Regions from separate parts of the Ruminococcus sp. 5_1_39BFAA genome, predicted to be linked through region 1. Evidence: riboswitches for the same ligand, from Rfam matches in the RefSeq annotation. Region 1 holds a riboswitch; each other region holds the start of a gene.

Region 1 (7,481 bases):
GGCTCAGAAGGAAGTGGAAACGCAGATTCGCGAGGATGGCGAAACTGCGGCGATGGACGTAGGTGTCCATGGCATTCATCCTGAGCTTCTGAAATTACTTGGACGAATGAAATTCCGTTCCAGTTATGGACAGAATGCCCTGAAGCATTCCATTGAGGTGGCACAGTTGGCCGGTATCCTTGCCGGAGAGGTGGGTGTGGATGTCCGTCTTGCAAAACGTGCCGGATTACTCCATGACATTGGTAAATCGATTGACCATGAAGTAGAAGGTTCGCATATCCAGATCGGTGTGGATCTCTGTAAGAAGTACAAAGAGTCAGCTCTTGTGATCAATGCAGTTGGTGCTCATCACGGAGATATTGAGCCGGAAAGCTTGATTGCCTGTATCGTGCAGGCCGCCGATGCCATTTCCGCAGCCCGTCCTGGCGCCCGGAGAGAGACATTGGAGACTTATACCAACCGTTTGAAACAACTGGAGGATATCACCAATCAGTTTAAGGGCGTGGAAAAATCCTATGCCATCCAGGCAGGCAGGGAGATCCGCGTTATGGTTGTTCCGGATCATGTTTCGGATGCTGATATGGTTCTTCTGGCAAGGGATATCGCCAAACAGATTGAAGCAGAGCTTGAATATCCGGGTCAGATCAAGGTCAATGTCATTCGTGAAAGCAGGGCCGTTGATTACGCTAAGTAAGCGGAGGAACACTACATCTTCATATTCATATGAAAATAGAGCCGTATGGAAAATTTTTTCCATACGGCTTTTTGCCGTGCACATATGTATAAATGCCCAACCCCTGACGTAGAATGGTACAGGGTGAATTTATGGGAAGAAAGAGCTTGGGTAAAAATGAAAGGGGAAGGCTTCCGGCAGAAATCCTGTTTCTGTGTGGTTTTTTGCTGGGAATGCTTTTGCCGAATCTGGCATGGAAGCTGCAGTGGAAGCAGAAAGCGATGGCATCCGTATATCTGTTGGGGGCCTTTGGAAGCCGGAAGGTATCGGGAGTGGAATATCTGCTGGAAATTGTGAGAATGAGGGGCGGGTATTTTCTGTTATGTATCCTGTGCGGTTTTACTGTTTTCGGAGTGCCGATGGCGGTGCTGGGAATGACTGCAGCGGGAGTTGAGCTGGGGGCTCTTTTTGCCATGTCCATTCTGCAGTTTGGACTTGCAGGAGGAGTGGTAGGGCTTGGGCTTTTGTTTCCGCAATATCTTGTTTATCTTCCCGTGATGTTTGTGACTATGGATATGGTTTATAGAGAATCAATGGGAATGTGGAAGAATCATGGGATTTTCCCACAGAAGATTTACCGGTTTACAATGCGTTCCCTGGCATGTATTGCAGTGTATTTCGGAGGAATGGTTCTGGAATGTTATATAAATCCATGGGTGGTAGAAAAAATTTTAAACAGCCTGAAATTTTTTTAAAGGGATATTTCTACCACATCTAGTGGCAGTTACCATAAGACTTGCCGACATTTGGTATTTTGGGGTCGAAAAGCCTGATTTTAAGGGATTTTTCGTCGAAAAAAGGGTTTGATTTTATGTCAATTTCCAAGTATAATACAAATACATTTTTGAAGGATCAGTAACGGAGAAGGTTACAAAAGAATTACTTTTTACAATCTATAAAGACAGGAAGTAAAAAGAATGGAAAGAGACATACGGGAATTTATTACTTATTTGCACAATGCTAAAAAGACATCCCATAACACGGAAGTATCCTATCAGCGGGATTTAAAGAAAATGGAATCGTTTTTAAGCGAAAGAGGGATTCGGGAGGTTACAGATATCCGGGAAATGGATCTTGAGGGATATCTGGATTATATGGGGAGAGAGAAATTTGCATCCTCCACGATTTCCAGAAGCGTAGCATCCATGAGAGCTTTTTTTCAATATCTGTTTAAAGAAAAAAAGATCGAAAAGGACCCGTCAGATGGGCTGAAGCCGCCTAAGGTGGAGAAAAAGATGCCGGAGATCCTTACGGTTCAGGAAGTGGATGCACTTTTGCAGCAGCCGGATCTCTCAACACACAAGGGAATCCGTGATAAGGCTATGCTGGAGCTTTTGTATGCTACAGGGATGCGAGTCAGCGAGTTGATCCATCTGGAAACCCAGGATGCCAATCTGCAGTTTGGGTATGTAACCTGCCATGAGAACGGGCGGGAGAGGATCATTCCTATTGGGAATGTGTGCAGGGAAGCGCTGCTTCTCTATATGGAAAAGGCACGGAATGCTTTTGTGAAGGAAGATAGTGAAAAGGTTCTGTTTACTAATTGTTCAGGTAAGGCGATGAGTCGTCAGGGCTTCTGGAAGATGCTGAAGGGCTATGCAGACGATGCCGGGATCAAGCGGGACATCACACCTCATACGCTTCGCCATTCTTTTGCAGTCCATATGCTGCAGAACGGAGCCGATATCAAGAGCGTTCAGGAAATGCTGGGTCATTCCGACATTTCCACCACACAGATTTATCTGAGTATGAATATGAGCAAGATGCGCGATGTGTACATGAAGGCGCATCCGAGAAGTTGAAAGAATACGAGAATACGGGATACAGGAGAAAATTAGCGTACAGTATTGATTTATCAGATATTGTTTGCTATACTATCTATCGATTAAGTACTTTCAGTGACTGGCAGAGCAAAGGTCTGCTGGTTTAAAAGGGAATTAGGTGCGAATCCTAAACGATCCGGTCACTGTAAACAGGGAGCGAGATCATGTAATCCATTGCGTGTATACGTGAGAAGGAATGATCGAACGATGAACTGTGAGTCAGGAAACCTGCTGAGAGTGTTGGTAAATGGCTTCCGAAGAAAGCACGCATTTACAGAAAATACGAACTGTTTTTTGAACAGTAAATTTTTCATGCAAACAGCGTCTACTCTCATTGGGGGTGGGCGTTTTTGTATGGCAGAAAAACATAATATGATACCTGGCCAACTGGTGCGGAACAGGATGGAGAGGCTCATATAAAAAGAGGAGGATGATGAAATGAAATTGAGAAAGCAGAAACTGTTATCACTTTTTATTGCAGCTACACTGGCAACAACTCCCGCCATTTCCGCAAATGTGGTATGTGGGGAAGAGTTTGTTGCGGAGGAGACCGCAGCAGAAGGCACTATAGCGGAAGAAGCAGAGGCAGCCGTCAGTGAAGAGTTTACGGAAGAAGCAGACACCCTTGGAGAAGAATTTGTAGATGCCCCGGAAGAATTTGCGGAGAATTCAGAAACAGGACAGGCAGAGGTGTTTGAATCTGAAAGTGAAGCGGAAGCACCTACAGTAGAGTCGGTAGAGGCACTGATTGGAGCATTGCCCGAGTTGAGCAATGTTACAGAAGAAAAGCGTCAGGATATCGAAGCTGCACTTGCTGCTTATAATCAGCTCAGCACTGAGGATCAGAAAAAAGTGGACGAGGATATGGGAAATAAAAGCAGCCAGTCCTACGGACGTGATCTGGAGACTGCGGTTTGGGGACTTAAGGTGCTGGAACAGGTTGATACATCCACAACTTTGCCGGACGGTATCTACGATGCTTCTACAAGCCCTGCTTTAAGCAGTGAGTACAGCAAGGGAAAGAGTAATTCTTCCCGTCAGAAGCCATGGTCTTTAAAGGACGTGACTGTGAAAAACGGGCAGGCAGTAGCAACGGTTATGGTGCAAAGTACTGGCTATACCAGTATCCGTACCAATGGTCAGACTTATGAAAAGACCAACACCAGTGGAAATTCTGAATTCGCAAATGTCCCGGTTGATTTAAACGGAGCCATGTACATAGCTGCCTATTCCACATCCATGAAGGGGGAGATCGCCTTTACGGTGACAAACACCATCGATGAGCCAAAGTGCACTCCCATTGCGGACTCTGCCATAACCAACACGACAGCGATGTTTAAAGTAATAGATGCCTTTATTATGGAAGATGCGAGCGGGAAGTTCCTGTATGTGACGCTCAGCGGCACAGGATATCAGGAATTGTTCAAAGGTACCTATGAGGAAGCGGTAGCTACCGGAGATGACGCCAGTAAATGGATTGTGGGCAGTAAGAGAGCTGACGGAAAGGGATTTGATGGAAAATATCAGTTTGCCATCCCGATTTCTGCAGACGACGGTTATATGCAGATCCAGGCTTTGTCCAATTCCCATAAAAAGGATGGCCATTGGTGGTATCCGAGATACCTTCGTCTGGACCAGAGTGCACTGACACTGGAGAGCGGCGATTACAAGGAAACGTTTGATCTTACAGTTACAAATAATGTGAAAATGTTTTTAGTCAAAGAAGCTGATCTGACGATCGTGGGAGGACCACACAGCAATGGTTATCAGATTACTTCCGATGTAACAATGGGAAGCACATCCTTTGACAAGGCATTTATCGGAACGGCTGCTAAAGCAGAAGACTCAGAGGAGACCATCGACCTTTCTGAGGATAAGAAGTTCCATTTTACAGTAGAAAATATTGTAGGTACAGGAAACGATGCCAGTATCCATAGCATACTCGACGATCCAACTGTAATCTCTTTCCATTCCGTGAAAAATGACATATGGTATGAAAGAATATTCAGTTATAACAAGGCAGACAGAACCCTTGTGATCGACGAAAGCAGCAAAGCAGATTATACGGCAGTGGATGCAGCGCTTGCAACTGTTCCGGAGGATTTAAGCATCTATACAGAAGCCACTGCGGCAGAGGTAACAACTGCAAAGAATAATGTAAAGACCGGACTGTATGCTTCCCAGCAGGAAAAGGTAGATGCCATGGCAAAGGCAATCCGGGATGCAGTTGCAGCATTGAAAAAGAAGCCGGAAGAGGAACCAAGCGTGACACCGCCTGCACCAACGGAAGCACCGAAGCCCACCGTGACGCCGGAACCCACCGCGACTCCTCAGCCAACCGTAACTCCGAAGTTAGAGATGAATGCTGTTTCCGTGCCGCTGCAGGTAAAAAAATCTACCAGTGCCATTAAGGTAAGCGGTCTTAACGCGGGCGAAAAAATTGTTTCCTGGAAATCCAGCAAAACATCGGTTGCAACCGTATCCAAGAACGGCAAGATTACTGCAAAGAAAACCGGAAAAACAAAGATTACAGCAAAAACATCTTACGGTCGTTCGGTAAGCGTTACGGTATCAGTACAGAAAAAAGCAGTTACGACCAAAAAGCTGAAGGTAGTCTCAGCTACAAAGGGAGTGACTATAAAAAAGAACAGCCTGTCCATTAAGAAGGGCAAAAAAGTGGCGCTTCGGACATCGGTAGACCCGGTTACATCCACCAGTAAGGTTACATATAAATCATCAGATAAAAAAATTGTAACCGTATCCAGCAAGGGTAAGCTTACAGCAAAGAAACCCGGAAAAGCGAAGATTACCATCACATCCGGTAATGTGAAGGTTAGTTTGAAGGTAACGGTAACAAAGAAATGATGAAAGCAGGGGGAGAAACAAATGTTTTCCCCCTGCCATTTGCTATATTGTACAGTGAAGGTAAGGATAGGAGTGAAGCGGAAATGAAAAAAAATTCCCGTAGATATCTGGCATTATTTCTCTCCGGCGCTATGGCTTTGCTGCCTACATTATCACCAAGTGCGTCAGAAGTGATAGCGGTAGAAACGGCCACGTTGGAGCAGACCGATGCTGCGGAGCAGGCAGAGGAAGCACAGCCGGATGAGGCTTTGGAAGAATCAGAAGCCCAGACAGAAACGGAAAGTGAAAAGGAAGAAGAAGGCACCAAAGAGCAGGCTGATATTTCAGAGGCGGAGGATGCGAAAGCAGAGACTGTCGAAAATACAGAGACGTCCGGGGACACGAAGGATCCTGAGGAAGAATTACCTGCCCCTGAAAAAAGCCAAGATGCATCAGCATCCGGCAAAATGAACACAACAGATACCTCCGAAGAATCAGGGGATGCTGCTGCCTTTCACATTGTGGAGTCCGGAATTGTCCGGAACGGTGAAAGCATAACGGTTACTATATCCACGGACAATAAAATATTTAATAAGATATTCATAGGCAGCAAAGACGCAGAGAATAAAGAGCCGGTTATAGAGGGCGCCGAAAACATGCTCGGTGGCTATACCTTTATATTCCAGGTGACCAATGAGCAGCTTGGGCAGACAATTTCCTATGTACCCTGTTTTATGGAAAGCGGTGAATGGTGCACCACAGAAGACTATTCTCTGATTCTTCCTGAAACGGTGGACGACGTTCCGGTCCAGCCGTCAGCACCTGAAAATCCGGCTGCCTCTAATGAACAGAAGGGAGACTCCGCAGATCTGTTCCTGAAGGACAGTGAACCGGATCAGAACCGGAGTTACACTCTGACAGATTATCCGGGTATCACAGAGACTGTGAATAATTCCACAACACTTGCAGACGGAGAATATGTTCCGGAAAGCTTTAGCTTCAGCGGCGGAACCGGAAAGACAAGGTTAAGCTGCGATAAGATTGTGGTAAAAGAAGGAAAGGCTTATGGAGTGATCGCTTTCAGCAGTACGTCTTGGGTATACGTAAAGGCAAACGGAGAGCTTTTCCAGAATGGTTCGGTGAATGGAGATACCATCTCTTATGAAATTCCGGTTGTTCTCAATGGGGATAACAGGATTATAGGACTGACAACGAAAATGTCAGAACCTCATGAAATAGAATATAGCATCTGCGTAAAGATCACAGTACCAGACCCCGGTGAGCCGACCCCTACACCTGATCCAGCGGTAACGCCCACGCCTGAACCTACAATAATACCAACTGTAACCCCAACACCTGCCGTAACCCCGACACCTGCTGTAACCCCAACGCTAAAAGAAGGCAATACATATTCCATTTCTGTAAAATCCAGTGCGTCAATGTTTAAGGTAGTTGCCTGTAAGCTGACTATGGAAAAAGGAAAAATGAAAGCAGTTATCACTTTAAGTGGAGAGGGTTACGATTACCTCTATATGGGAACAAAGGAAGAGGCACTGAAGGCGAAAAAAAGCAAATGGATTCCATATAAGCCTGATGAAGAGGGAAAATACACCTATGAGATCCCGGTTTCCGAGCTGGACAAGCCCATTGCCGTAGCGGCGAGGTCAAAGAAATATGCGGCAGAGGGTGCAGAACAGCCATGGTATGACCGGGAGCTGACCTTTGAATCCTCCACTATAAAGAAAATCAAAAGCAATGACAAGAAGCCGACTCCTACCCCTAAACCGAAAGCGACTCCTACGCCAACGCCGGTAAAGGGTTCTGGAGGCGGCAGTACAGGCGGCGGAGTAACCAGTGTGGTGAACACATCTACAAAGCTGCAGGACGGAGTATACGCACCGGACAGCTTTTCCTGGTCGGGAGGTTCAGGACGCCTGAAAGGAATTTCCTGTGAAAAAATCACCATTACAAACGGACAGGCATGGGCAACTATTGTGTTTGCCAGCAGCGCCTATGATGCCGTAAGGGCAAACGCCCAGGAATTCGCCGGAACAATTTCCGGAGATACGGCTACATTTGAA
Region 2 (7,481 bases), on a different contig from region 1:
ATCACGTAGGGCGCTGCTTATCTGCAGCGCCCCAACTGTTTTTACTTCACGGTCATTGTACTCTTGAATCCTGTACTGCTCTTGAATATCTTCTTATAAGATTTTACTTTAGAATCGGTTACATCGATTACAGCTTTTGCATTGATACTCTTGATTGCATTCTTTCCTACTGTTTTCAGCTTCTTGGATGTCATAAGGATGGTCTTCAGGTTCTTGCAGCCTGAAAATGCCTGTTTTCCAATTGCTTTGATATTCAATCCAAGAGATACTGCTTTCAGTTTTGTATAATTTCTGAAAGCCTTATCTGCGATAGAAGTAATCATAAAGGACTTGCTTCCGATAATCACAGTGCTGTCTACGGTTAAGGAAGTTAATTTCGCTTTGGTCTTTGTTGTTCCGACTACGGCAACGGTTCCTTTACCGTTGGTGCAGGCATTGGTAATCTTATATTTCAGGGTTCCTACTGTGTATAAACCGCCAACCTTTACAATGATATTGAAAGTCTTACGGATCGTTCCCTCATATGCGCCTTTACCTGTGATAACCACAGTTGCTGTTCCGATATTTACATTGCTGCTGTACTCTACCGTATAATCTGTTCCGTTGGTCAGGACTTTTCCGTCTGCTGTCTGTACGGACAATGCGGACTGAACAAGCTCTTTGCCTGTATAAACCATATCGCTGATTCCGGTAACCGCTGCATTGGAAATATCATTTCTGTTAAGCTTTAAGATTACCGCTGTTGCCTTTTCACCGCAAACACTGCAGCTTCTTTCCTTCTCGCCTGCCTCTGTGTAGGTTGCTTCCTTTGTTACCTTCCATTCACTCCACTTATGGGCGATCTTAGGAAGTACCACATTTTCCTCTATTGTCGCTTTACATAAAGTGCAAACTCTATGTGCAATTCCTTCACTTGTACAGGTTGCCGGTGTATCTGTGATCAGAATGATTTTTCCTGAATGGATACACTCTACCGTAACTGCACACTCTGCTGTTGCTCCGCTGGTTGTCTGTGCTGTAATGACAGCTTTGCCTGCCTTCACACCTGTTACAACGCCGTCTGCTACAGTTGCAACAGACTCATCAGAGCTTACCCAGCTTACTGTATCAACTGCATCCTCAGGTGCCATTACAGCAGTAAGGGTAAAGCTTTCACCTTCCTTGATGGTCTTCTCAGACGCATCCACTGTAACGGAATCTGCATCTACGATCTGGTGCAGGCGGATGTAACGGATATCCGGCTCTTTCTCGCCTTCCTGGGTGATGACACGGATGATCCTGTGTGCCGGAGCTGTTTCATAGCTGCGCTCTGTACCGTATGCACCGTTGATGTATACGTTGGTTCCTTCCGGAACAGATACTTTTACATTCAGAGCTTCCCCTGTGTAATCAACTGTTGTCACTTCAGAATCCAGGCTTACTTCTATATCGTTTACAGTGATGGAAGTCGGTGCTTCTGTTGTTCCCACTGCTGTATCAGACGGATTTGATACGCGGTATACATTTGTTACCTCTGTAGATTTTTCTCCGATAGCGCCTGCATAAATATGGCTTGCTGTAGAAACACGGATATAGCTGATGCTGTCCAAATGAACAGGCATTCCGTTTCCGTCTACTGCCCAGTCAAGGTCGAAGGCGTCACCATAGGAAACGTGGGTTCCGCTGTATGGGTTAGCTGCAATACCTTTGTTTGATCCGATTACATTCACATCCACATATCCGAAATCAGGATAAGCTGCAGAAGCGCTTCCATATGGATCTTTTGTATCATTGTTCAGGCGTACACCGGATACGGTAACGGACTCCTGGTTTTCAGATTCCCAGTTGTGGAGCGGATAGAGGCTGATGTCCGGATACTTATAATTTGTTCCGCTGTTTCCTCTGTTGTCAACCCAGGAGGACTGTCCGCCGTCGTTTGTGTAGGTTACGGAATAATCCCAGTCTGTCTCATCGTCATAGTGAACAGAACCTGCCAGGTAATACCAATTCACGCCATCCTGAGAAACCATAACATTTCCCGGTTCGGCTGCGCTCTGCTGGGCTGCAAATGGATTTCCGTATACAATGAAGTCCACACCGTAAGGATTGTTTGCACTGTTTTCAATCGGTGTATCATATTTCCATGTGATATAGCCGCCGAATCCTCCTACAGAAAGGGTACTGCCGCCGTTAATAAGGGTACGCTCCGGTGTAAGTCCATAGCTGCCCGCATTTGTGTACTGGCTTCCTACACAGAGATATCCCTCCACGCTGTCCGGAATGGCATCCTTTGGTCCTCTGGTGTTAAAGGTAAAGGTATATGCAGAAGCGCCGCTCTCTGTCTGATCTTCATTCCATTTTCTTAAGTTGATCGTAACTGCTTTTCGTACAGAAGCTGCCTCGACTGTAATCTCATAAGTCAGAATGCCTTCCTCGCTGCCTTCTTCCTGGGTTCCTTCCAGTCTGTTTGCATCTGTCATGGTTCCGTTAAATACTTCAATTCCATCCGGAACGGTGAATTTCATGGTGCACTCTTCTGCACCGCTGTCCACCAGGGCACTTGTGGTATAAGTATCTGATTTGAATCCCGGTGCATAAAATTCAGCTCCGGTAAGCTCAGCAGAGAGAATCTTGGCATCGATTCCAAGAGGGCTTACCTTTTCCACATACAGGGTATAGGTTTTTTCCGGAGTAAATTCAAATGCTGTTCCGGCTTCCTCAGCCTGCTTCTTTGCATCTGCATAAGCCTGGTCTGACATAACTTCAAAAGTAAATTTCGTCACGCCAGTCTCATTAAGCTCCTGCTCAGCGCTCGGCCAGTTATGAGTCTGGATCTGCATCTCCCCGTCGTCTTTTCTCAGATATACATGCTCATAGGCATTTCCGAAATATGGGGTAAATACGATGGTGTCTGTACGCTCTCCAAAAACAAACAGTTTATAGTCATAAACAGATCCTGAGAATCCAGAACGTCCCAATGTATCTGTTTCCGGTGTATACTGGAAGATCGTTCCCTCTGAAACATTTTTATATTTCGGGTATGTAAGGGCTGTCTGTCCGTTTGGCAGAACCGTCATTCTTGTAATCGTATTTGTTGTGGTGTACGGACGATACATATTAAAGGTATATCTTGCAGTGTTTGTTTCATCCTCTTTGTCCGTCACATCAATGTAAATAGCATTCCAACCTGGTTCCAGTGCATTGGCTTTGTTTACCTCCACACCGTTTTCCAATACTGTTTCAATGTAAGCCCCGCCGTATTCCTGAGTTGATAATACAGCATTAAATTTCTCTGAATCAAAGTATGGCGTAAACCTGAAAATAGATAATGTATTATTGTTTGTCTTGATCTTAATGTCATAGTCATACTGAGATGCACGGAAATTGGAATTATTTCCTGTCCATCCCTCAAACATATTTGAACTGTAGAAGGACATATCGCTTAAGTATGGTTTTTTATTTTCAATGACCTCAAGACGAACAGCACCCTTTACGGTCAGCTCCTCTGTGGATAAAGAAGAGACTGCATAAATGGTAACCGGACCTTCCTTTAAGCCTGTTACAAGTCCTGTCTCGTCAACTGTTGCAACAGTTTCATCACTGCTGCTCCAGGTAAAGGCTTCAGATCTTTTTGTTCCCTGCGCTTTTAACTGAAGCTGCGGTACAACTGTCTCATCAGCAGGATCGAGGTAGATATATTTGTTGTCAGAACCGTCTGCTGCCGCAACGCTGACACCAAGAACCTGAATCTTGAAAATTGTACAATTTGTCGGATCTGTATTCCACTGTGCAAGTACACGGGCAGTTCCTGTTTTCTTTGGTGTCACACTGATCGTGGAATAGGAAAGACTCACATCCACAATATCAGGATCCAGACAACTTAATGTACACTCTGATCCGGAATACATGGAGTCTCCCCAAGAAAACTTTGTGGGAGCCGAAATATATCCATCCTCCGGCATGGAGAGTGTATAAACACTTTCAGAAAACTGCATACGTCTTGGGTAAACAATAAATCTCAGACTGGCATATGCTCCGTCCCAATAATTGTTATTGCCTTCCTTAAGTGAAACAAAGGGATACACATATGCATTTGTATTCACTTTATTGAGAGTAATGTTTCCCTGTCCATCAGAGGTAAGATTAGTGGTATTTCCTAAATACCATTTCAGTTCCATTCCTTCCGGAAGCTCTTCCACCTTTTCGCCGCCAATATAAACCTCTGTATCGACATGAGCCGTTACAAGCTCTGTATCTGCTTCATCATATACATAAGTAAACTCATTGCCTTTTTCACTTACAAAAAAATCATCGGAATTCGTAACAGATGCTTTTAAGGCAACTCCAACAATTTCAAGAGCGATGCTTTCCACAGCATTGCCGTCCTGATCCTTGGCAGTGATGATCCATTTCTGTGTCTCAAAAGTATTTGTTACTTCTGCTATGATCTGTCCGTTAAACCATCTTGAAGAATCAGACTTTACGGCAATCGGTTCATCATAGGTATATTCGGAACCATTTTCAAAATAATCTTTTGGATAAATATATTTGTAACTGGTGCTGCCCGGAGCAGAAACCGGAACATAATAATATACGGTACGGGATACTTCCGGAAGCTCCTGGGCTGGTGTATCATCACCCTCCTCTTCTGTGACAGCATATTCCGTTATTTCTTCATCGGCAAAATCAAGGAAATTCTGGGAATCACTTTCTCCAGCTTCCTCCCACACATCCTCTCCATATGGTTCTACATCCTCACCCTCAAAACCATAGGAATCCTCCGTGTAATAATTTTCTTCAACCGGACTTTGCTCATATTCTCCGATTGATTCCTGCACTTCCTCTGCCGAAAACCAATCCTCCGCATTGACAGCGGCCGGAGAAAATGTACTGGTGACCATTGCAAGTGATAACAAATAGCTTAGCCACTTCTTTTTCATTTAGTTACCTCCTTTTCTTTTTGTAACACAAAAAAGAAACCCCATCTTTTCTATGGGCCTTCTTAAACATGTTCATATCCTGACTTAAGATCATCCTACTGACAGCGCCTTCCCGGAATGATATATTCCGGTGGCATCTTGCTGCGTTCGTCCCTAATACAGTAGAGAAAAGCTGTGTCGGATTCTCACCGACTTCCTGATTAACTGCTAAAAATAGCAGAACATGCCTGAATATTTTGTTTTTTATAGTATATTTTTACCATAATAGCTCTCTTCTGTCAAGGAAAAAACAGGAAAAAGGCACGGCCCGGATTTTATCCGAAACGTGCCTCAATTTGCTCCGCAAATCGCACCGCGGCAAATGGCTTCGCTCTACGGCTCAGCTATTTTTTATGCTTTTGCTTTCACACTCTTTGACCATGAGCTGTAGTATACCGTACTTCCGACCTTTTTAAAGCTTCGCATCCTGAAATAATATGTCTGTCCCTTTTTCAGATTTTTCTGCGTAAGGCTTCTGGTCTTGGCAGACGTAGACTTAATGGTTTTGTATTTGGACTTCTCCTTTGTACTCATTTGAACTTCAAAGCCCTGAGCCCCGGCAGCTTTCTTCCATTTCAGGCTTATAACCCCAGCTTTTGCTTTCTTTGCCGAAGTAAAGACAGGCTGTGCAGGCAGAGTTGACGCAGTCTTTAAAACCTGCTGATTTCCTTCCACCTTCTTGCTGCCTTTTTTCCGCAGAGATACTACCTTTATGGAATAACTCTGTCCCACAGCAAGAGCCTTTCCTGATACTTTACTGATCGTGTAAGACGTCTTACTCTTTGAAACGTCCGTGACTTTCTTAAATGACTTAAAAGCTCCGCCTTTTATATAAATACGGTAGCCTGCTGAAGCATTTTTATCCTTTGTCCATTTGATCGCTATCTTATTTGCAGATGCCTTTGTCTGCCTGATGGGGGCAGGTACTGGAGTTACCGTCGGTATTGGTGTCGGCTCCATTGTCGGCACTGCTGTCGGTTGCGGTGCAGGTGCTTCTGTTGGCTGCGGCTCGGGCACCTTTGTGGGTTCCGGCGTCGGTTCTTTTGTAGGTTCCGGCGTCGGTATTTCTGTGGGGGTAGGTGTCGGTTCTTTTGTAGGTTCCGGTGTCGGTGTCGCTGTTGCTTCCAGCAGAGCGTATCTCTCCTTAGCATTTGACAAAAAGTCCACTTTATTTTTGCTCACCTGCGCAGCCAGCTTCCCATCACTCTGAAGCTCAGTCCAAGCCGCCGCCGCAGCATCTATCCTTGCTTTGCATTCCGGTGTAAAGGTGACATCATCAACGGAAGATCCGATAGCCTCTATAAGACTTATTACATTGTTAACCTTTTCCACATCAGCCGGATTGGGTTTAACCGTAATTTTCACAGAGCCTTCCACCGCATTGTCTGCCTTGGAAAAAGCAGTAACCACGACATCCTTATCGCTGTCCACATAATCGATCGGCTTCAATACACCTGTATTTTTGTCTATTTCCGCGTAATCACTGTCCACACTCCAGATTACACTCTTATCTGCTGCGCTCTCCGGCAGCACCTCTGCCTCCATCTGAAGAGAAGAACCGCACATAACATCTGCTTTATTATTTTGTCCTCTGACCGTTACACTTTCGATCTTACTTTCTCCTGCATCTGTTACCACAATTTTTGTAACGCCAGGTGCTTTGCTTGCACTTGTACCGCCTGCTGCTGATTCAAAGGACATCACATAATAGGTACCCGGCTGGCTGAAGCTGCAGGAAATATAACCTTCCGAATCGTAATTGATCGCTGTTCCTATCTGCTGCCAATTCGAATTATATACATAATTCACCAGTTCTGTGGTCATTACTGGGTTTGGTGTTGTAAAGCTCGTTCCTGTCTCATCTGCAACGCTTCCGCCCTGAATATAGGATCTTAACCGCAGTATATTTCCTGCTGTGATCTGGTATTCATTTTCCTGGAAAAAAGCAAAACCACTGTGCTTATAAAAGCCCCAGTCCGTAAACATTGCCAGATCTACAATATCCCCGTCCTTCAGCAGGATATAATCCGCGCTGGCTCCCCAGTCCGTCCACATCACAGGATATTTATGGTTCACATAATAATTCAGATTCTCATCATGTCCCCAGAAATTTGTCATATAAAATGATTTCGGCTTTCCGCTGTATTTTAACAAGCTTCTTCCATTTGCCGTATCATTCTCAATGGTACTATATGCTTCCTCTCCAAACATATTTGAAACCACATCATACCTTGGGGCAGAGAGCGCAGAAGCATTCAAACCCTGTCCGCACTGGCTGTCAGATAATCCCAGATAATACCGCTCCATCAAATAGATAAAAAGATGAAGCACAGTGGGTCTTTTTATAACATCTCCGGACATATAATTGCATTCCGAATCCGTGCGATACCGGTAAAACTCTTCCATATTATATTTTCCCAAGTCAAAATAGGGAACCTCCAGATCCAAATGTGACATAGGCGTTCCATCCTTTCCCAAAATAGGAACTCCGTCACTTGAGATCGTAACCGTTACCTTTACCTT
Region 3 (7,481 bases), on a different contig from region 1:
AAGCGAAAGGAGACGGTTTTATGTACCTTTCCGATATGCATACGCATTCCATTGCCAGCGGTCATGGAACCTCGTGCACCATCAGCCATATGGCAAAAAAAGCTGCCGAGAGAGGCCTTAAGCTTTTGGGCATCACAGATCATGGGCCCGCTACTCTCGCTGCCGGAACGCCATCTTATTTCCGCAGCCTCACCTTCTCTCCCAAGAGGCGGTTCGGCGTAGATTTATTATTCGGTGTGGAATTGAACATTTTAGATACAGACGGAAGGATCGATCTGGAAAAGGAGCTGCTGGACAGACTGGATTATGCTATTGCCAGTATGCACACTCAGAATTTTCGCCCGCTGACCCGCGAGGCGAACACTATAGCTTTTATAAACGCCATTAAGAATCCTTCTGTAAAAATTCTGGGTCACTGTGATGATACCCATTATCCGTTAGACTATGATACCCTGATAAAAGCCGCCGGGGAATACGGCGCTGTCCCGGAGATCAACGAGGCTTCCCTCGCCCCTTATGGCTACCGCGGAGACACCAGGGCAAATGTACTGGAGATCCTCCGCTGCTGTGTAAAATATCAGGTACCTATACTTCTTTCCAGTGACAGTCACGGCACCGCACATGTGGGCGACTTTACTCATGCGGCAGAATTTGTCCATCAGGCCATGTTCCCGGAAAGTCTGATCCTCAATAATCAGCTTCCCAGACTGAAGGTATTTTTACAGACGCGCTGACTTGTTTAAAAAAAATCTCAGGGTCAGGTGTGGCTTATGCAAGTCACACCTGACCCCACTTAGAACTATCTATTTCACAATAGCCCTTCTGTTGTTACTTTTCGTTCTCTTCTTTTAGTCTTTTTACCGTTTCCAGGGATAAGCCGATCCGTTCGGCAATGGTCGCTTCATCCAGTAAGTCCAGAAGGTTTCTGGCACTTTCCAGTTTAGTCTTTTCAGTTCCCTTTTCGATTCCCTTCTCGATCCCCTTCTCGATTCCCTTTTCGATCCCATCATTCACCAGCATCTGTCCCAGCTTTGTCACACTGACCGCCTCCTTAATCTCTTCCATACTAACATTGTCCAGAAATTTGTCTGCCATTGTATATATCACCGCCTCTATCTTTCGCTTTTCCTCCGGAGAAATCTCCGTTGCTTCTTTTGTGATTTCGTATGCAGCCTTGATGCGATCCTTCTGGCATGTTTCTCCTGCCATTAGTGGGCACAGGGTTAGCTGGACCAGATCCGATTTCGTAATCTCTTCCCCTCTGGCTGCTTTTTCTTTCAGTTTTCCTATCAGAAGATCTGCATTTCTGTCCTGCATGATGATCGGCACTATCCGATATGTATTTACGCCCTCCCGCAGCTCTGTCACAGGAGACTTGATCGTTCCGGAATACAAAACATATGTGGTGATTTCCACACCGTGCTGATAGCTTGCAACTGCCTCATAGGAACGGAAACGCCTTAATCCTTCTTTTCCCTCATTCGTACTCTGGAATTCAAAATGCTTCCATGTCCCGTCCTCCATGACGAGATTGAAATCCTCATACAGTTTTTTCAGCTCCAGATAGACATTCTCTGTGGGACCGAAGGCTTTTACCTTACCTTCAATTCCAAACTGCTCCAGCAGCTCATCCGCAAAAAACTGCATCATCACCTTCATGGCGGCATCCTCGTGCTGGGCAGCATGAGACATGGCTTCTGATTTTTTCTCTTTTGTCGTTTGCATTTCTTCCATATAGCATCCTTTCCGTGGAAGCTATAAAGAGAAATCCTCCGATTTAACTATAGCAAAAACAATATGGACAGACAATGGCTTTCCACTAAATTATTATAAAACAACAGGTTGGAATTTTCCTGGAATACAGGATATGAATTTCATTTAAGATGTTTTAGAATTGAATTGCCGGATGATCTCTCTATAGCACGCATCATCTGTAGAAAAATCTTAGTATATCTTTGGCATGATGTCAAGCATAAATGCATACAGACGCACCTCAAAACCAAAGGAAGCCTTTGAAGCTGCTATCCTCTCCAAAGACTTTCCTATTATACTCTTTTATTGTGCTGTTTGATCCGTAAAAAGCAACGGAAATCAAAATTTGTTTTCATCTTCTTTTATTTTTTTCATCATATCGGCAAGCTCCCGGTATTTCCCGGTCACATAGCCGTAATTCTTTCTCTTATGAGGAAGCTGGCAATTGGTGCAGTCTTTGATCCCCGAATCTGTGTACCGGAAATTGCCCCCGCATTTGTCGCCCAGCGCATACAGTGGGCAATAGCAAAAAAGACAGTTAAAATCATCCGGATTCGCTCCCTTATGGCATGGAAAATATTCGCATTTTTTATGGCTGAAAAAAGAATATTCCTTATCTTCCCAGTATTGCTTTTCCATTCGTTGCTCCCCTTTCCTGTACATTCGCCAAAAACAAAAGCCGCTGATGCGGCCAATTTTTCTTTCTTATTATAAAGAGGGAGCGATGCTACTTCGGGGTAGAATATGAACCGTTCATATATACGCGGAGGGAACGGATACATCCGAAGTAGTATCGCCTGCCATTTAATCTTGTATAATTCATATGAACAGGCGCATTCCATAAAAAATGCCTGCTTCTGTAGAGCAGACAACGTTCCGGGGCTGCGGATTCCCCAAAATTGGTTGTTACACTTTACACGGAAGTTTAACCTCGCCATACTAAGCAGGTTTCCTGGCTCCAGAATCATCGTATCATCTCCCCTTCTCATGCTTGCGCACAATGGACTACGAGACTCACTCCTCTGTTACAGTGACCGGATCGCTCAGGTTTCGCACCTGATTCCCTCTTTCTGCCAGCCTTCTTCTCAGGCCGTCAGCACTTAATATGTTCAATATGGAATTATACTGACATTATAGTACCACCCCATCGCCCGGATGTCAACCCCATAATGATAGATTCCGGCAAAAAATCCCAGCGAAGTTTTAACAGCAAAAAAGCTGTATGAAAAGTTTTCACACCTTTCATACAGCCATATGTTTTTAACTATACAAGACGTCTTACAGAGGTAATGGTTCTGTAAGCAGCGTTATCGCTGATCTTGATACCGTCTACAGAGTTGGAAGCATGAACGATTTTTCCATCGCCCATGTAGATAGCTACATGACCGCCGTAGCAGATCAGGTCACCCGGCTGTGCATCAGCATAGGATACCTCAGTTCCTGCATTCTGCTGCTCGTAAGAGGTTCTCGGAAGACTTACGCCGAAGTTTGAATATACACTCTGTACGAAACCGGAACAGTCAGCACCGTTTGTAAGGCTTGTACCGCCCCATACATACGGATTTCCAACAAACTGTGTAGCATAATCAACTACAGAAGAGCCGGAACCGGAATAACTGCTGGAGCTGCTGGATGAAGAACTGCTGCTGTACTCGCTGGCGTCCACAGTATTTGCTGTGTCGATCACATTTCCGTACTCATCATACTCATATTCTGTTTCACCGGACCCGGAATCGTATTCCTCACTTCCGCTCTCATCATATCCGGTTTCTTCATAGCTTGCAGCCTCGGCTGCGGCTGCAGCGGCTGCTGCTTCAGCCTGACGCCTTGCTTCTTCCTCCGCAGCGATTCTCTCAGCCTCTAATCTCTCGATTTCAGCCTGCTGCTCTGCAAGAAGATTTGCATATTCGGTAGCCTGCTGCTGTGCATAAGCGATCTCATTCTCACAGTCAGCGGAGTTTGCACGTTTTACATCAAGCTGGTACTGCAGGTTAGCAGATTCTGCTTCATATTCCTGCTTCATGCTTTCAAGTTCTGCTTTTTCCTGTGTATACTGGTCTTCCAGCTTCTGTACCTCTGTGATAGTGTTTGCGTATACCTCCAGGCTCTTTCTGTCCTGTTCATACATTTTCTGGGTATATTCCGCTCTGGTAAGAAGGTCTGCCAGGTTGTCAGCATTCATCATCATCTGGAACCATGCATCGCTTCCTCCTTTTTCATAAAGGTACTGGATACGCTTTTTCATAGCCTCGTACTGCTTGTCTTTTGCTTTCTGCGCTTTTTCAAGATCACCCTGTGTCTTTACGATGTCAGCCTCTTTGTTTGTGATGTCGCCCTCAAGTGTCTGGATAGAAACCATTACATTCACAAGGTTTGCATCGAGAGTGGCAATTTCACTTTCAAGCTGCTGTTTCTGATACCAGAGCTGATCGATGCGGGCATATGTAGCATCCAACTGTTGGCTGGTCCATGCCTGTTCTTCTCTTAAATCATCTTCTCTTGAAGCGCTAACGCTCACCACCTGAGTACCAAACATCATAAGTGCAAGTGTCAGACATACAATTCTTTTTTTCATGATTATTCACCCTCGTAACTTTTAAACTTATTTGTAACATTTCTGCAATAGTCTTCTTAATTCTTTTACATATTAACACATCGTTACAAGAAATGCAACCCTGAATCGAAATAAATTTTAAACTTTTGTAACATTTACATATTATTTCTTAAAAAAAGAGAAGAAACCGATCACCAAGATTGATTTCTTCTCTTTCAACTCTTCTTACTTTCCGAACAGATCGTAAAGAATCTGATCAGCTGTCATATTTGCGTATCCCTCCGGATCTGAAAGGGTACTGCTGTTCCATCTCAGATAGTTACCGTTACGGATATAGTTTCCGCAGGACGGATGATACTCAAATTTCGTGTAACCGGAATACATGGACATGTATTTTTTCGCCAGTGCTACTGCCTCGCTGTCGTAATCGCCGCTTGGAGTAGTTGTTCCGGAAATCTGGCAGCCAGCCTGCGGAGTGGAATGAACGATCACCACGCTCTTGTCACTGCACTGCCCCAGTACAATCCATGTATGTCCGCTGTTGTAGCCGATATCCCCAGGCTTCAGTGTCCAATCATGTTTTGACAGATAAGACTGGTTTACAATGCTGCCCCATTTCAATGTGCTCTTATAATAGGAGCCGATATCTCCGGAAACCACAGTATAACCGGATCCTACATTCGATGCTGTCTGCATTACCTGATATGCCGCCCATCCCACAAAGCCGGAACAGTCAAGACCCTTCGCTCTGTTGGTAGTGCTCAGATCACGGTAATTGTTATAATCATAGCCGCTTGGATTAGATGACCATTTGTTATACCACTTTGTCCAGGTAGGACTTACGCCCTTTCTGGTGGAATCGTTCCAGCCGCCGCCCCAAATGTAGAGAGCCTGTCCTACCGGCTGCAGCGCTCCTGCCAGATAATTCTTAATGGTTCTCGTTCCTGTGCCCGCAGAAATACCCGGGTCATCAGCTACTGTGCCAACATAAACGCCCTTATCTGAAAACTCCTGTTTCACTCCGTCTATCGTTATTACTCCGGTAGCCATCTCGCCAGTGCTGGGATCGAAATAATACTTGGTACCGTTTGCTGTATTTTCCACCCAGCCGGTTGCCATAATACCGCTTCCGCTGTAGAAGTAGTAAGTAACACCGTCAATCGTATTAAATCCGGTCGCCATTGCTCCATCTGTAGATGTCTTGGATGTTGTCTTAAAATACCGTTTTTCACCATTTGAACTGGTAAGCCAACCCTTTGCCATCACGCCGCTGGCACGAAAATATCTTGTATTTCCTTTGCTGTCCTTCAACCAGCAATTAGCCGCCGCTATACCCGACTTTGAATAGAAATAGAAGGTTTTCGTCTTACTCATTTTCAGCCACCCAGTGGTCATAACCCCTGTCTTTTTGTTAAAGTAACGCTTCTGGCCTTTAGAGTTCTTAAGCCACCCTGTCACCATAACGCCTGCTTTGCTGGTAAAATAATATTTCTTTTTGCCTATTGTCAGCCAGCCTTTTACCTGGACGCCATTTTTCTTTTTAAAGTAATATTTCTTTCCGTTTAAAGTGAGCCAGCCTTTGTGCTTTGTGCCATTGGAATCTATGTAATATGTTTTACCCTTGCTTGTCCGAAATCCCGTCTTTGTCGCAGCCTGTACTTCCTTCGTTGTAGCAGTGCTGGTCAGCCCCGCCATCACTAACAGAAGAAATAGAAGAACTCCCCAAAACTTAACCTTTTTACATCTGTTCCGCATGATTACCTTCCTTTTTGCTATTAACACTTTATTTCCATTGGCATTAAGATTTTACAATCTTATTACAACTTTATGTAGTTAATTATATATCATCATAAGCTCTTCGTCAATAAAAAAGTATAAAACTGTAAACATCCCACAATAATCCTCGTAAAATCTTCATAAAAAAAGGACTATCTTCCCATATGGAAGTCGTCCTTTTTTTGACATCTGTAATATTTATTAAATATTTTCTAAAAATTACAGCAGATGCTTTCTCAGTTCCTCGCCGCTCATAGCGCTCAGATATGCCGGAGCTACATCAAATACTGTCTTGCAGCCCTTCTGTCCCTCCTGATTCATGCGGTATGCTGCTCTGGCATAGGCAATGATAACAGAGGAAGTAAACTCCGGGTTGGAGTCCAGCTTCAGGCTGTATTCAATCACATGGCTGTTCTCATCGTTCCATCCGGTCTTTCCGCTGCGGATCACAAAGCCGCCGTGAGGGATACCGCTGTGGTCGCGTTTCAGCTCCTCCTCGGAGATGAAGTGTACAGTAGTGTCATACTCATCAAAGTAATTCGGCATGGTCTTGATTTCCTGCTCAATAGCAGCAAGATCAGCGCCCTCCTCTGCAACCACAAAGCATTCTCTCGTATGCTTTTCCCTTGTGGTAAGCTCCGGATTTTCACCCTTTCTCACAGCCTCCAGTGCAGCCTCCACAGGAATGGTATACTGCTTTCCATCCTTTACACCTTTGATACGGCGAATCGCATCAGAATGCCCCTGGCTTACACCCTTACCCCAGAAGGTATAGTCCTTACCGTTTGTCAAAATCGCATTTGCATACATACGGTTCAGTGAAAACATGCCCGGATCCCAGCCAACGGAAATGATTCCCACATGTCCGTTCTCTGCTGCCGCCTGATCCACAGCCGCAAAATGCTCCGGAATCTTTTTGTGAGTGTCAAAGCTGTCCACCACGTTAAACCACTGAGCAAATTTCGGTGTCTGCTGCGGCAGGTCCGTAGCACTTCCGCCGCAAAGGATCATAACATCAATTTTATTTTTCAGTTTTTCTGCATCATCTACAGAATAAACCTTAGCTGTCTCTGTCAGAATTTTTACTGTGGCCGGATCGCGGCGTGTAAAGACTCCCACCAGCTCCATGTCCGGGTTATGTTTAATGGCGCATTCTACTCCGCGTCCAAGATTTCCGTAACCCAGGATTCCAATACGAATACTCATTGTCTGTTTCCTCCTCAAATCTTTTGCATTTTAGCACTTTAATATATTAATATTTCCTGGCATCAATGTCAATATTTTCCCAAAAGTTTGTTTCTAATGTCAACAGCATAAAATATGGCTTCCCGGGCAGCACAGACTGATGGCGCAGTTTGCCAGACACAGATTCATGCACATATCGCCTCCTGCCACAGGC
Region 4 (7,481 bases), on a different contig from region 1:
TGGGACCGGACGGGGCGTTTCTGGAAAATGCGGAAAAACTGGGCGTGGATATCGCCAGGGTAGACATTGCGATTCTTTCCCATGGACATTACGACCACGGCGGTGGACTGAAAGCCTTCCTGGAAGCCAATTCCACCGCACCGGTACATATACAGCGGAAGGCGTTTGGGGAATATTATGCTCATGACCCGGATGGGACGAGACGATATATTGGTTTACCGCAGGAGATGAAGGATGATCCGCGGATCGTATACCATACAGGAGATTACAGGCTGGATGCCGGACTTCAGGTTTTGGCAGGAGTGACAGGACGGGAATGCCATTCTCCGGCCAACGACCGTCTCTATATGTCCATTAACGGCAGAGATATCCAGGATCTGTTCATGCACGAGCAGAATCTTCTCATTCGTGAGGGTAACAAGATGGTTCTGATTGCCGGGTGTGCCCACAACGGAATCCTGAATATTATGAGGAAATCAAAAGAGTACGCACCAGGCGGGATCGACTTTGTGATCGGAGGGATGCACCTGAAACATGCCTACCCGGAGGAGCAGAGGCAGCGCATATTCTGTAAAGATCTGGCAGAACGCCTGAAAAAGCAGACAACCCAGTATTACACCTGCCACTGTACCAGCGTGGAAGGGTATGAAATGCTTCACCAGGAGCTTGGAAAACAGATACAGTATCTTTCAGCGGGAAGCGTGCTGGAGATATAGGAAAAATCTGTATTGCAGATTGAATTATAATCTTTCTTTTGATATAATAAGCAGAGAAAAACCGCGGAAAGAAAGTTCATATAGAAAAATAGCGGAGAAAGCCGGAAAGCAGCATTGTATTTTCCGGAAATAACGGGAGGTAAAATTATGGCAATTCAATTTGATGATTCTTTAAAAACAGGTAACGAACTGATCGACTCTCAGCACCAGGAGCTGATCGCCAGAGTGAACAAGCTGACAGAGGAATGTAAGCCTGGCACAGAGAAGACAGTTGCTGCTCATACACTGGGCTTCCTGATGGACTATACCAACGAGCATTTTGCAGACGAGGAGAAGCTTCAGGCAGAGCATGGCTATCCTCTTCTTGACGCACACAAGGAGCAGCACGCTTCCTTCGTAAAAGCAGTAGAGGAGCTTGAGGACATGCTGGTTGAGGAGGAAGGCCCAAGCGAGGCTTTCGTTGCAGCCGTTAAGAAAAACGTGGTAGAGTGGCTCTTAAACCACATTATGGTTTGGGACAAACAGGTTGCACAGTATGTAACCGGTAAATAATTTTGAATGTAAGGGCGCTGCGTCTGCGGCGCCCTGAAATAAAATATCAAGTGAATTCTATAAAGAATGAGAGGGAATCAGGTGTAAATCCTGAGCGGTCCGGCCACTGTAAGCAGGGAGTGTCATTTTGGAAAGCCATTGCATGAAGCGTGTGAGAAGGCAAAATGACTCAGCGATCTGTAAGTCAGGAAACCTGCTTGATAGTAATGTTGGAAAGCAGGCTTCCGAGTAAAGCGCGCCTCCGTGGAGATATTTGTAAAAGGATTTTCCTGTCAAACAGATATGCTTTTAAAGCCTGCGGTCAGCAGGCTTTTTTTCAAGTCTGCCCGAACAAATGGGAATGGAGACAGCATGAAGGAAATTGATCTTGATTTTAACGGCCTTGATATCAGTCTGATTGATATGAACCTGAAAACCCTTTATTATTTTATCATAGTTGCTGAGACTGAAAATATCACCAAAGCGGCGAAAAGACTCTATGTTACCCAGTCTATGCTCAGCAAGAACATCATGGCACTGGAAGAGAGGGTTGGAATACCGTTGTTTGACCGGGACAGCAGAAATCTGAAGCTGACAAGAAGCGGCAGATATCTGTATCAGAAATGGAAGGATATTATTATTTTATATCAAAGGGATATAGAGCATGCAAAGCTTATATCATCTATAAAGGTGGAGCGGCTAAGAGTCGGGTGTTTTCCTCTGAAAGATTCCGTAGGATTTATGGAGCCGTATTTAAAGCATATCTACGTAAACTACCCGGAGACTTTTGTGGAAATTTTCAGGATGAATTATAACCGTCTGCTGGAGCATTTGAATTCAGGGCAGATGGATATCGTGTTTACGCTGGAAACGGACATCCCAGACAATGCGGGGTATTATGAGTGGCAGGAAGTGGCCAGGGTGCCTTCAGTTGCGGTGGTCAACAGGATGAATCCCTTATCGGAAAAACGGATGTTGAAAATAGAGGATCTGGCAGGGCAGAGGCTTCTGATCAGCAATCCGCCCGGAAGCCTTTCCAGAATGGAAAAAATACAGAAAATCTGCAGAGAAGGTCCTTTGGACATCCGTGATATGGAGTTTATGAACAATGACCTTACCGTCTTTGTCAATGCAGAATACAACCGTGGAATCGGCCTGGGAATACGCGGCGTATTCAATGAAGAAAACGAGCGGGTAAGGCTGATTGAAATCGGGGATGCAGCAGTCGGAATCGTGGCAATGTGGAACAGGGACGCAAAAGAAGATATTAAGGATTTAATATGCAATACGCTGCTGCGGGAAATTTAGGAATTTTAGTATTCCAATTTATAATTTTACTTATTTTGGCGAATTGCATATAATAAAGGTGAATGAAGAGTAGTGATGTACAATATCTGGTTTCACCTGTTAAAAAACACCGCTATTGACGGTGTTTTTTGTATACATAGAAAAAGAGGGATTGCGGCGTGAAGAACTGTATAAGAATTGCATTTTACGGAAAAGGCGGAATCGGAAAATCAACGGTAGCGGCAAATGTTTCCGCATCCCTGGCAAATATGGGGAAAAAGGTTCTTCATATCGGCTGTGACCCAAAATCAGATTCAACCAGGACTCTGATGGGAAGGCGGATACCTACTGTGCTGGATATGCTTTGTGAAAAAGGGCAGATTTGTGCGGAAGATATCCTCTTTCAAGGCTATGCAGGCGTAACCTGCGGGGAAACAGGCGGTCCCCGGGCAGGAAAGGGCTGTGCCGGAAGAGCTATTACGGTTATGGCGGAACAACTGGAATCACTTCATGTGTTTGAAGAAAACTGGGATGTGATCGTCTATGATGTACTGGGAGATGTTGTCTGCGGCGGATTTGCCGTACCCATGCGGGAGCGTCTGGCGGATCTTGTATATATCATAACATCCGCAGAATTTATGTCCTTATATGCCGCAAATAATATTATCCGCAGTATTGCAGAAATCCAACAGGAATCAGATATCCGGTTTGGAGGAATCATTTATAATCAGAGAAATGCCGGAACAGGAAAAGAACGTGTGGAGGAGCTGGCAGCAGTGACCAATTCCATACTTACGTCCTCTGTTTCTTACAGCAAAGAGATAGAAATTGCAGAATATCAGGGAAAAACGGTTGTGGAGTATGCTCCTGACAGTCTGGCTGCAGGGCAGTTTGCCCATTTGGCAGAAAAAATATTGAGAAAAGAGACAGCCGGCATCCCCAGAGCAATGTCAGATAGCCAAATGGATCAATTCTGCAAAAGCTTCATGGGATAAAGGAGAGAAAATGGAAAAGGATTTGGCGGCTGTTTCTCAGGATGCGGTTGGAAACAGCTTTTTGGCGGCAGTTGCAGAGATTCCCGGGGCGGTCGTTCTGGCAGTGGGGCCTCCCTCCTGTATGAGGTGCCTGTATTTTTCCTTTTATCAGCAGAAGGCAGAAGAATATCTGTTTCTGCTTCCCTTAAAAACAGAGGAATTTGCAGCAGGCTTACAGGTTTCACTGGCGGAAGAAAGCATCAGGGAGATCATCCGTGAGTATTCCGTGCGGGCTGTGCTTGTTTGTACCTCCTGTGTGGATGTTTTGGCGTCCACAGGCTACAGAGCCATGGGCAGAAGGCTGGAAAAAGAGACAGGAGTTTTCATAGATATATTGGACCGCGGTCCTTTGTCCGTGGGTAAGATAACACAAAAAGAGCGATTTCTGGAAATCCGGAAGAAATGGCTGGAAAAGCTTTCGGCTGCCGGGACATCCGGTGAGGAGGATCTATGACATTGCTTCATGGAATACCGGTTCCTGCGGTGGATTATTCAGGAGCATTATCGGTTTTATACTCTCTTGGGGGAGTAAGTGTGATATGCTCCGCAGGAAGCTGCGGCAGAAGCTATGCCTGTGTGGATGAATTCCGCAGGCTGCCGGGCGATAAATTATATACCACAAAAATGAAAATGCTTCATGTGATCATGGGGGACAACGATGTTTGCGAAACTGTCATCCGTGCATCATTTCCGGAAACGCCGTCCTTTGTAGCATTGCTTGGAAGTCCGGTCCCTTCCATGATCGGGATGGACCTTGGAAGAGAGGCAAAAAGAATTGAAGAAAAATTAAAGATTCCTACTTTATGGATAAACTGTGACGGATTTCACTGCTATACGGAAGGAGTAGCTTCCGCATTGGATGCACTTGGAAGGAAATTTCTGAAAAAGCAGGAATCCGTTCAAAAATCCGTAAATCTGATCGGCTACAGTCCCTTTTGCCATGGATCTCAAAAAGAGCTGGAGCCTGTGAGAAAGCTGATCGCGGACAGCAGTGTCAGGATCATGTGTGACTGGTCAAAGGAGGAAGATGCATATAGATTGGCAGACAGCACCAGGGCAGCCCTTAATCTGGTACTGTCTGAGAGCGGGACTGCCCTTGCGGAGTATATGAAAGCAGAGTACGGAATTCCTTACGAAATGATCTGCCCTGCAGGAAATTACGGTCTGCATCAGCTTGAAAATATATTACAGAAAAGGTTCCAGGTATCTGTGCCCTGTCCTGAGACTGTCCTTACAGGGAAAAAGGATGAGCATACGGATGTGATCGTGATCGGAGAGGCATTGTTTGCACAGGCGGTGAGCAGGATGTTTCGAAATGATCTGGGCTATGAGCGCGCTGCGGCAGTGTGCTGTGAAACGTTCTTTTCAGCAGGAAAACTGCGGGAGCGATTTCCGCAAGTGCGGTTTGCGGATTTTGAGGAACTGAAAAAAATGTTATTCCATTTACCAGAGCAAAGCGTTGTTGCGGGGGATGTGTTTTTCAGACGTTTTGCCAGTGAACAGGTAAAGTTTGTGGAGATACCGAACCACGGCTTAAGCGGAAACCTGTTTGCTTCTCTTCCCTGGGTAGGGGAATTTGGTATTTTGAATATAAAAAAACAACTAAAGGAGAAGTAAACATGAGAAAGATGAATCAGTGGAAAAAATGTATGGCAATGCTTATGGCTTCTGCTATGCTGGTGACAGGCGGAAGTACCTTCGTGTGGGCCGGGGACAGCAGCGCGGAGACTGCAGGAGAGGAATCCGGCAGTGGTACACATACCATTACCGATGCCAATGGAAATCCGGTGGAGATTCCGGAAACCATTAATTCCGTAGCAGCGATCTCCTGGCCGTGGCCTGCTATGGTCTTTGCCGTATCCGGTGATGCAAGCTCTATTAAGAGTATGCCTGCCGGTGCGCTGGAATCCTACAACAACTGTATTTTTAAAACACTGGCACCTGGTCTTGAGAATGTAAATACCGATTATCTTGGCAGCGATAAGACGCTCAATTACGAAGAGTTGGCAAAAATACAGCCGGATATCATGCTGATGTATGAATCTGAGATTGAGAAGATGGGTGAGCAGCTCGAAAAGGTTGGGGTAACCCCGGTACTTGTAAATTACGGGAAATTACAGGATGTACAGGACAGTATGCGCGTGCTTGGTGAGATTTACCACACAGAGGAGCGCGCAGAATCCATGATCAAACTCCATAAGGATGCCATCGCTGCTGTAGAAAGCAAGCAGGAGGAGTTTCCGGCAAAGGAGGACCAGACAAGAGTTCTCTATCTGTATGGAGTAGAAGGCGACGGAACATACCGGATTTACGCAGGAACATCTCTGGGACAGGATTATCTGAATATGGTAGGCGGCGTGAACGTTGCGGAAGAACTGGAAATAACACAGACAACTGTCAATATGGAGCAGATACTGGAATGGAATCCGGATGTGATCCTGTTAAGCAATTTTGATGATTTTATGCCTGAGGATTTTGCGGAAGGCAATTTTGGCGGCAATGACTGGAGCAGCATTGAGGCGATCAAGAATGGCAGGGTTTATAAGGTTCCCATGGGGATTTACCGCTGGGATCCGCCGTGTGCAGAGTCCCATATCATGCTTGAGTGGATGGCACAGCTTTGCAATCCGGAGATTTTCAGTGAATTTGATATCCGTGGTGATCTGAAAGACTTCTATAAAACCTATTTTGACCACGACCTGACAGAAGAAGAGATGGATCAGATTTTGTATTCCAAGTCCAATGTGGGCCTGAACTGCTAGGAAGGAGTGCGTTATGCAAAAGCGGATCAAGGCCGGCCTGAAATGGTGGATTCTTTGTTTTCTGCTGCTTGCTGTGGTGTGGGGAGCGCTTTTCTTCGGGCGATATATGGTCAGCCCGAAGGAAGTGCTGCACATTTTATGGAATGGGCTGCGCGGTGTGGCACAGGAGGGGATCGAAGTCTCCGTGGTGTTGGAAATCCGTTTGCCCAGAGTCTTAAAGCTATGGCGCTGTCTATGGCGGGAGGCCTTTTGACTGTATTTCTCACATATATGCTGGCAAAGATCAGCGGTCAGAGCACTACCATTTCGCTGATCCTGGCAGGAATGATCATGTCATCCATGATGAATGCCCTGATCTCTCTGGCAAAATATACGGCAGATCCCTACTCAAAGCTTCCTGCCATCACGTATTGGCTGCTGGGGAGTTTTGCCAATTCCACCTACGGAACTCTGCGTCTTGTAGCGTTGCCAATGATCGTGTCGATCATCGTGATCATGCTTCTCCGGTGGAAATTGAATATCCTTTCCATGGGAGATGAGGAGGCAATGACTATGGGCGTGAATCCGGTACGGGTACGCCTGATCATTATCATGGCATGTACCGTTTTGACAGCCTGCAGTGTAATGGCTACCGGAATCATCGGCTGGGTAGGTCTGGTAATTCCTCATATCAGCAGGATTCTTATGGGTGCTGATCACAAAAACCTGATTCCTGCTTCGGCGATCATAGGCGGAGTATTCATGGTAGCAGTGGATATAATAGCCAGGTCCGTAATGGCAGCGGAAATCCCCATTGGAATTTTGACAGCATTAATCGGAGCGCCGTTCTTTGCCGTACTGTTTCGGAGAATAGGAGGAAACACCCGATGATCACAGTAGAGAAGGGATGCTTTGGATATAAGAAAAATGAGCCGATTTTACAGGATATTACTTTTTCTCTGGAATCAGGAAGGGTGATGTCCATTCTGGGGCCTAACGGAATCGGAAAAACTACGTTGTTAAAATGTCTGATGGGAATTTTTAAATGGGATTCAGGAAGGACAATTCTGGATGGAAAAGTGCTGAATTCCACGCTGGACAGCAAAAAGATCGGCTATGTTCCCCAGGCACATCCTGTCGCCTTTTCTTACTCCGTACAGGAGCTGGTGACC

What was found. A riboswitch is a leader RNA that binds a small molecule or an ion and turns the genes downstream of it on or off. The one in region 1 is predicted to bind cobalamin.
Region 2: another riboswitch for cobalamin. It lies ahead of ACESZH_RS17815 (Ig-like domain-containing protein); the one in region 1 lies ahead of ACESZH_RS15590 (Ig-like domain-containing protein).
Region 3: another riboswitch for cobalamin. It lies ahead of ACESZH_RS06765 (cysteine-rich small domain-containing protein); the one in region 1 lies ahead of ACESZH_RS15590 (Ig-like domain-containing protein).
Region 4: another riboswitch for cobalamin. It lies ahead of ACESZH_RS06245 (LysR family transcriptional regulator); the one in region 1 lies ahead of ACESZH_RS15590 (Ig-like domain-containing protein).

Annotation. Positions count from the first base shown of each region.
Region 1 covers NZ_CAXSVO010000016.1:28,448-35,928, reverse strand. The annotation lists gene rny (ribonuclease Y) at 1-694, shown strand, start outside; gene ACESZH_RS15600 (stage II sporulation protein M) at 841-1,428, shown strand; gene xerD (site-specific tyrosine recombinase XerD) at 1,651-2,535, shown strand; cobalamin riboswitch at 2,613-2,807, shown strand; gene ACESZH_RS15590 (Ig-like domain-containing protein) at 2,995-5,421, shown strand; gene ACESZH_RS15585 (ABC transporter substrate-binding protein) at 5,505-7,481, shown strand, end outside.
Region 2 covers NZ_CAXSVO010000022.1:28,401-35,881, reverse strand. The annotation lists gene ACESZH_RS17815 (Ig-like domain-containing protein) at 42-4,919, opposite strand; cobalamin riboswitch at 4,972-5,160, opposite strand; gene ACESZH_RS17810 (hypothetical protein) at 5,310-7,481, opposite strand, start outside.
Region 3 covers NZ_CAXSVO010000003.1:384,602-392,082, forward strand. The annotation lists gene ACESZH_RS06755 (phosphatase) at 21-734, shown strand; gene ACESZH_RS06760 (hypothetical protein) at 829-1,734, opposite strand; gene ACESZH_RS06765 (cysteine-rich small domain-containing protein) at 2,092-2,415, opposite strand; cobalamin riboswitch at 2,677-2,871, opposite strand; gene ACESZH_RS06770 (NlpC/P60 family protein) at 3,017-4,327, opposite strand; gene ACESZH_RS06775 (N-acetylmuramoyl-L-alanine amidase family protein) at 4,532-6,061, opposite strand; gene ACESZH_RS06780 (diaminopimelate dehydrogenase) at 6,302-7,288, opposite strand; gene ACESZH_RS06785 (DnaJ domain-containing protein) at 7,388-7,481, opposite strand, start outside.
Region 4 covers NZ_CAXSVO010000003.1:267,490-274,970, reverse strand. The annotation lists gene ACESZH_RS06255 (MBL fold metallo-hydrolase) at 1-716, shown strand, start outside; gene ACESZH_RS06250 (bacteriohemerythrin) at 864-1,268, shown strand; cobalamin riboswitch at 1,300-1,484, shown strand; gene ACESZH_RS06245 (LysR family transcriptional regulator) at 1,620-2,555, shown strand; gene ACESZH_RS06240 (nitrogenase iron protein NifH) at 2,714-3,529, shown strand; gene ACESZH_RS06235 (hypothetical protein) at 3,540-4,022, shown strand; gene ACESZH_RS06230 (nitrogenase component 1) at 4,019-5,185, shown strand; gene ACESZH_RS06225 (ABC transporter substrate-binding protein) at 5,188-6,330, shown strand; gene ACESZH_RS06220 (hypothetical protein) at 6,344-6,583, shown strand; gene ACESZH_RS06215 (FecCD family ABC transporter permease) at 6,469-7,200, shown strand; gene ACESZH_RS06210 (ABC transporter ATP-binding protein) at 7,197-7,481, shown strand, end outside.